2 linked regions of the Rhodopseudomonas palustris genome follow. The protein of the gene in region 2 interacts with the protein of the main gene of each other region in a pairwise test. Links are inferred from orthologs where the notes say so. Each region holds a gene or a part of one and is shown on either strand. Other genes may lie near its edges.

Region 1 (3,242 bases), 2.5 Mb from region 2 along the record:
GGCGCGTCGCTCGGCGGGCCGCATTCGGCGACGCTCGGGATGCGGGCGATGGGCATCGAAATGGCGACGTGGACCGGCGAGCCGGGCTATTTCGTGCTCGGCGTGGTGCACGCGTTCCTGTTCTGGCTGTCGGTCTCGATGCTGACGCCGCTGGTGCTGCTGGTCGGCCTGTTCAACGGCCGCAGCCGGCTGCTCCACGATATCCTGCTCGGAACGGTGGTGATCAACAGCATGGCGGCCGCACCACAGCCGGCGCGTTCGTATTGATAAGCCAAAGCGATTGACCCAGAGCGGTCGTGGCGCGATGCTGTGTCGCGGTGGAGGTTGACGAACCGACGTGACACAGCACTCGCGCGACACCCCGCAGTTTTATCTGACGGCCCCCTCGCCATGCCCGTATCTGCCGGGCCGGCACGAGCGCAAGGTGTTCACCCATCTGGTCGGCAACAAGGCCGGCGAGCTGAACGACCTTCTCACCCATGGGGGCTTCAGACGTAGCCAGTCGATCGCCTACCGCCCGGCCTGCGACCAGTGCCGGTCCTGCGTGTCGGTCCGCGTGATCGCCAACGAATTCCGACCCTCGCGCAACCAGCGCAAGATCCTCGCGCGCAACGCCGACATCGTCGGCGAGCAGCGCAATCCGGTGCCGACCTCCGAGCAGTATTCCGTCTTCCGTGCCTATCTCGACCAGCGCCATCGCCACGGCGGCATGGCCGACATGACCGTGCTCGACTACGCGATGATGGTCGAGGACAGCCATGTCGAGACACGGATCATCGAATACCGCAGGCGCACTCCCGACACCGGCATCACCGGCCGCGGCGGCGATCTGATCGCCGCGGCGCTGACCGACGTGCTCAATGACGGACTGTCGATGGTCTACTCGTTTTACGAGCCGGGCGAACAGAACCGCTCGCTCGGCACCTTCATGATCCTCGACCACATCGCCCGCGCCCGCCGGCTCGGACTGCCTTACGTCTATCTCGGCTACTGGATCGAGGGCTCCAAGAAGATGGACTACAAGGGCCGCTATTTGCCGCAGCAGCGGCTGGCCTCCAGCGGCTGGATCCGCGTCGATGCCTCGGGCGAGCATCCGGAGCCGCAGGACTGAGTTTTCAGGTACTACGCGCCGGTCACGAAGTCGAACACCAGCTTGATGTTCAGCGCGATGATGATCGCGGCGATCGCCACCGCCGCCGTCGTCAGCCAGCGCGGCGCGACGAACACGCCCATCTTGGCGCGGCTGGCGGTGAACATCACCAGCGGCACCACGGCGAACGGCAATTGCAGGCTGAGCACCACCTGGCTGAGAATCAGCAATTGTCCGGTGCCTTTCTCGCCGAACCAGATCGTCACCACCACGGCCGGCACGATCGCGATCATCCGCGTCACCATCCGGCGTAGCCATGGCGCCATCTTGAACTGGATGAAGCCCTCCATCACGATCTGCCCGGCCAGCGTCGCGGTGATGGTCGAGTTAAGGCCGCAGGCTAGCAGCGCGATGCCGAACAGCGTCGGCGCCAGCGTCGAGCCGAGCATCGGCGCCAAAAGGGCGTGCGCCTGATCGAGCTCCGCCACGTCTGTCTTGCCGGTGTGATGGAAGGTTGCCGCGGCGAGGATCAGGATCGAGGCATTGATGGTGAGCGCGAAGGTCAGCGCGACCGTCGAATCGATGGTGGCGAGTTTGATCGCCTCGCGACGTTCTGGGACGCTGTCGCCGAAGCCGCGGGTCTGCACCAGGCCGGAATGCAGATAGAGATTGTGCGGCATCACCGTGGCGCCGAGAATGCCGAGCGCCAGATACAGCATGCCGGGTTCGGTGAGGATCTTCGTGGTTGGAGCGAAGCCGGCGATCACCGCGCCCCACTCCGGATCGGCCATCGCGATCTGAATCGCGAAGCAGGCAGCGATCACGCCGAGCAGCGCCACCACGAAGGCTTCGATCCAGCGGAAGCCGAACGCCTGCAGCGCCAGCACCAGAAACACGTCGGCGGCGGTGATCAGCACGCCGAGTTCGAGCGGAATGCCGAACAGCAGATTGAGGCCGATCGCAGTGCCGATCACCTCGGCGAGATCGGTGGCGGTGATCGCGATCTCCGCCGACAGCCACAGCGGCCAGGACACCCAGCGCGGATACGCGTCACGGCAGGCCTGCGCCAGGTCGCGCCCCGCGCCGACGCCGAGCCGGGTGCAGAGCGACTGCAGAATGATCGCCATGACGTTGGAGACCAGCGCGACGCTGAGCAGCGCATAGCCGTATTTGGAGCCGCCGGCGAGCGAGGTGGCCCAGTTGCCGGGGTCCATATAGCCGACCGCGACCAGATAGCCGGGGCCGAGAAACGCGACCAGCTTGCGCCAGAACGATCCGCTGGCGCGGGTCTGGATCGAGCCGAACATATTCGACAACGAAGGCTCGCCACGGGGCGAGCGCCAACCTGCCGCCGCAACCGCGGGCTGCAGGGGAATCTCCGGATCAGGTCGAGGCGTTTTCACATCCATTTCGTCAGATTGGATGATTCTTGGTCTCCTTTTTGCAATCGACCAGCAATTGCAAATGGATACCGATTTCGACCCAACGTGTGAATCGTGGTCAGATGATGGTGGTCATCGTCGACGGAGTCATTGATTGCAAATAAGTCGGCCGGCGCCATCGAGCCCGCCGGCAAGAATATCGAGGCGAAATGCGCACAGCGAAGCCGGACGCCCGGCTTCGACGGCGTGGATCCCGGGGGATCGTAAGCGCGTTGCCGCGCGGAAACGCGGCTACTCGATGCCGCGGCCGAACTTGTTCGACTTCGGAAAACCCTTGGGCGGCAGCCGACCGGCATCGGCGCGGTTGCCGCGCCATTCAGCCAGTTCCTTGATCGTCACGCTGAACTCGCGGCCGGCGGAATCGCGCCAGCCGAGACCCTGCTTGGATGCGAAGGTCGCAATGTCGGACAGGCCACCGTCCTTGTATTTCTGCAGCCGCACGCCGCGGCCGCGGGTCATCTCCGGCACCTGGTCGAGCGGGAAGATCAGCATCTTGCGGTTTTCGCCGATCACCGCGACGCTGTCCGAGCCTTCGCCGACGACGGTCAGCGCCCTCGCCTCGTTCGGCATCTCGACATTGATGATCTGCTTGCCCTTGCGGGTGGTGCCGACGCAGTCGTCCTCGCCGACGACAAAACCCTGGCCGTCATGGCTGGCGATCAGGAATTTGCGGCCGCCCTTGTGCACGAACATCTCAACGATCGCGGCAT
Region 2 (3,284 bases):
ATGCTCGCGATTGTGCGGCGGTGAGCCTCATATAGGAGGGGGGGTGGGGGCTGCAAGGACTGGCGGACGGCCTCGCCTACGAAAACATCGGCTTTGATGAATCTCAGTGGTCTCCGACGCGCCGCCGGGGGCGATCGTTTTGCAGCACGGCAAAAGGGTCCGCTTGCGGCCGGTCGTCCCAGTGTGCGGTTGCGCCTTGACCGGACGTCAGGACGTGATCAGGTGCCCTTCGGCCGTCGCATCTTCGACCCTGCGATGGCCCCACGGGCAGCCGCCCCCGACCATCGAACGGCCTCAATGCGACTTCAGTAGAGCCATCCATGAGACAGATAGCGCGCCTCCTCGCCTTTGCCCTGGTGCTTGCCGCGACGCCCGCAGCCGCCGAGACCATCTATCCGCGCGGCATCCGCGTCGGCCTCACACCGATGCCGGGAATGACCGAGTCGAAGGCCTTCCTCGGCTTCGAATCCGCCGGCCACGGCGTCAAGGTGCTGCTGGCCGAATTGCCTGGTCCGGCCTTCGGCGAGGTCGAGGCGGCCTTCAAGGCGGTGCCGGAAGGCGCGATGGGCAAGGTGAAACCCGAGAGCCTGGAGACCGCCGCCGGCACCGCCTACTACACGGCCGAGGAAGGCGTCGTCGGCGCCGACAAGGTCCGTCGCTACTCGCTGATCGTGTCGGGCAGCAAGGCGTTCTCCGGCTATGTGGCGGTGCAGGTCGCCGACAGCGAGGCCAAGACCTACTCGGACGAGGCCGTGAAGAAGATGCTGAGCTCCGTCTCGGTGCGGCAGCAGGTGCCGGTCGAGGAGCAGGTCGCGCAGATGCCGTTCGACATCCGCGAATTGAGCGACTTCAAGACCGTGCGCACGCTGGCGCCCGGCGCCGCGCTGCTGCTCGCCGACGGCAACGAGGACACCGGCATCGAAGGCGCGCCGTTCATGGTGCTGGGCCTGATCGGCTCGGTGCCGGAACAGACCGACGATCGCGCACGCTTCGCCCAGCAGGCCGCCGCCACCATTCCGGGTCTGCGCGATGCGAAGATCACCAACTCCGAACCGATGCGGATCGACGGCTCGCCGGGCTTCGAGACCCGGATCGACGCCGTCAGCGGCAAGGACAACACCCCCGTGACCGTGGTGCAGTGGCTGCGGTTCGGCAACGCCAGCGTGGCGATGCGGGTGATCGGCAGCTCGCCGCGCGACCGCTGGTCCGACGCGTTTCCGCGTTTCCGCAAGGTGCGCGACGGGCTGAAGGCGCGCTGATCAGGCGCTGGTGTCGGTGCCGTTGGCCGCCGCGGGAGCCTGCTTCGCGCCGCCCTTCGAAACGCCGACCAGCGCCGGGCGCAGCACGCGCTCGCCGATCATGAAACCGGCCTGCACCACCTGCACCACGGTGCCGGCGGGCACCGACGGATCCGGAACTTCGTACATCGCCTGCTGGAAGTTCGGATCGAACTTCTCGCCCTGCGGATCGAACTTCCGGACGCCATTCTTTTCCAGCGCGTTGATCAGCGACCGCTCGGTGAGTTCGACGCCCTCGATCAGTCCCTTGAGCCCGGCATCCGCATTGGCACGAGCTTCGGCCGGCACGGCGTCGAGCGCGCGCTGCAGATTGTCGGCGATCTCGAGCACGTCGCGGGCGAAAGCCGAGACGCCGTAGGTCCGCGCATCGGCGACTTCCTTCTGAGTCCGGCGACGCAGATTCTCCATTTCGGCCAGCGTGCGCAGCATCTTGTCGCGCGCCTCGGCGGCTTCCTTGACGAGCGCTTCGTTCGCACCTTCTTCCGGGTCGTCCGGCATGATGTACGGCTTGGAAACCACCGGATCGGCGGCTGCCTGCGCCTCGTCCTGGTTGTGGTCCTTCGGTCCGTTGGAATCGGTCATCACGCTACCTTCTGAGAGAAAAGTCTGGATCGGTCGGGAATGGGCTGGCCGGGATATCGTGGTTTGCGCCATGAAAATCAAGCTTGGCGGCCGGCATACGGTCTCGAAAACGGGTCCCGGTTTTCGCAGAAGGATCATGCCCGATCAGAAAGACTGGAGCCGATCGCAGTCCGACGACAGGCCCTTGCCCTGAGCGTCAGCCGCCCAGCATCTGGCTGACGATACGCGCGGTGTAGTCGACCATCGGGATCACCCGCGCGTAGTTCAGCCGGGTCGGACCGATCACGCCCAGCACGCCGACGATGTGGCCGGCGCCGTCGCTGTAGGGCGCAATGATGGTCGAGGAGCCGGACAGCGAGAACAGCTTGTTCTCCGAGCCGATGAAGATCCTCACGCCCTCGGCGCTCTCGGCGCGCCCGAGCAGATCGACGACCCCGCGCTTGGTTTCGAGATCGTCGAACAGCCGCCGGACCCGTTCGAGATCTTCCAGCGCGTGCAGATCCCCCAGCAGATTGGCGTGGCCGCGCACGATCAGCTGGCGATCCTCGCCGTCGCCGCCCGACCAGCTCGCGATTCCGGCCGAGATCACCTTCTGGGTGAGCTGATCGAGCTCGGTGCGATCCTGCGACAGCATGGTTTCCAGTTCGAGCCGCGATTCGGCCAGCGTCCGGCCGCGGATCCGGGCGTTGAGGAAGTTCGACGCCTCGGTCAGCGCCGACGACGGCACGCCGGGCGGCAATGCCAGCACGCGATTTTCGACCTGGCCGTCTTCGGCCACCAGGATCACCAGTGCGCGCTCCGGCTCCAGCCGGACGAATTCGATATGCTTGAGCCGGACGTTGGATTTGGCGGTCAGCACCACCGCGGCCGCCCGCGTCAGGCCGGACAGCCGGGTCAGCGCTTCGCCGAGCGCGGCCTCGACGGTCTGTGCCCGCCCGACGGACGAGAGCTGCGCCTGGATCGACTGCCGCTCCGGCTCGGTCAGGTCGCCGACCTGCATCAGCGCATCGACGAAGAAGCGCAGGCCGAGTTCGGTCGGCAGCCGGCCGGCCGAGGTGTGCGGCGCGTAGATCAGGCCGAGCTGCTCCAGATCGGCCATGACGTTGCGCACCGAGGCCGGCGACAGCGGCATCGAAATCAGCCGCGAGATATTGCGCGAGCCCACCGGCTCCCCGGTCGCGAGGTAGCTTTCGACGATCTGCCGAAAGATATCCCGCGAGCGCTCGTTGAGCTGCGCCAGTCCGGTATTGGGCGCGATCAGGCCGATCGGTTCATGATGAGCCAACTTGTCCTCCGTTGCCCTTCTAATCTGTCGTCGCCGGCGTCAGGTTACAAGTCGGGAGGTTGTCCATGCCAGTAACCGCTTTGGGCCACCGCTTCGGGCCACCGCCCTTGCCGCTGCGG

What was found.
Region 1: the proteins of grpE (region 2) and SR870_RS06670 interact in binary tests that used the Escherichia coli proteins (3 or more experiments, as listed by UniProt). The link is inferred for Rhodopseudomonas palustris from one-to-one orthologs.

What each region holds. Positions count from the first base shown.
Region 1 is NZ_CP140155.1:1,497,293-1,500,534, forward strand. What follows is about bases 312-3,238. They hold SR870_RS06670 (Nramp family divalent metal transporter), read right to left. Parts: upstream 2,500-3,238; coding sequence 1,123-2,499; downstream 312-1,122. Other genes in these bases: SR870_RS06665 (arginyltransferase), read left to right, coding at 338-1,111; parC (DNA topoisomerase IV subunit A), read right to left, coding at 2,764-3,238. In the rest of the region: SR870_RS06660 (RDD family protein), read left to right, coding at 1-267; more of parC, read right to left, coding at 3,239-3,242. UniProt on the Escherichia coli protein: H(+)-stimulated, divalent metal cation uptake system. Involved in manganese and iron uptake. Can also transport cadmium, cobalt, zinc and to a lesser extent nickel and copper. Involved in response to reactive oxygen.
Region 2 is NZ_CP140155.1:4,042,441-4,045,724, forward strand. What follows is about bases 71-3,039. They hold grpE (nucleotide exchange factor GrpE), read right to left. Parts: upstream 1,881-3,039; coding sequence 1,260-1,880; downstream 71-1,259. Other genes in these bases: SR870_RS18220 (hypothetical protein), read left to right, coding at 321-1,259; hrcA (heat-inducible transcriptional repressor HrcA), read right to left, coding at 2,077-3,039. Outside these bases: more of hrcA, read right to left, coding at 3,040-3,165. UniProt on the Escherichia coli protein: Participates actively in the response to hyperosmotic and heat shock by preventing the aggregation of stress-denatured proteins, in association with DnaK and GrpE. It is the nucleotide exchange factor for DnaK and may function as a thermosensor.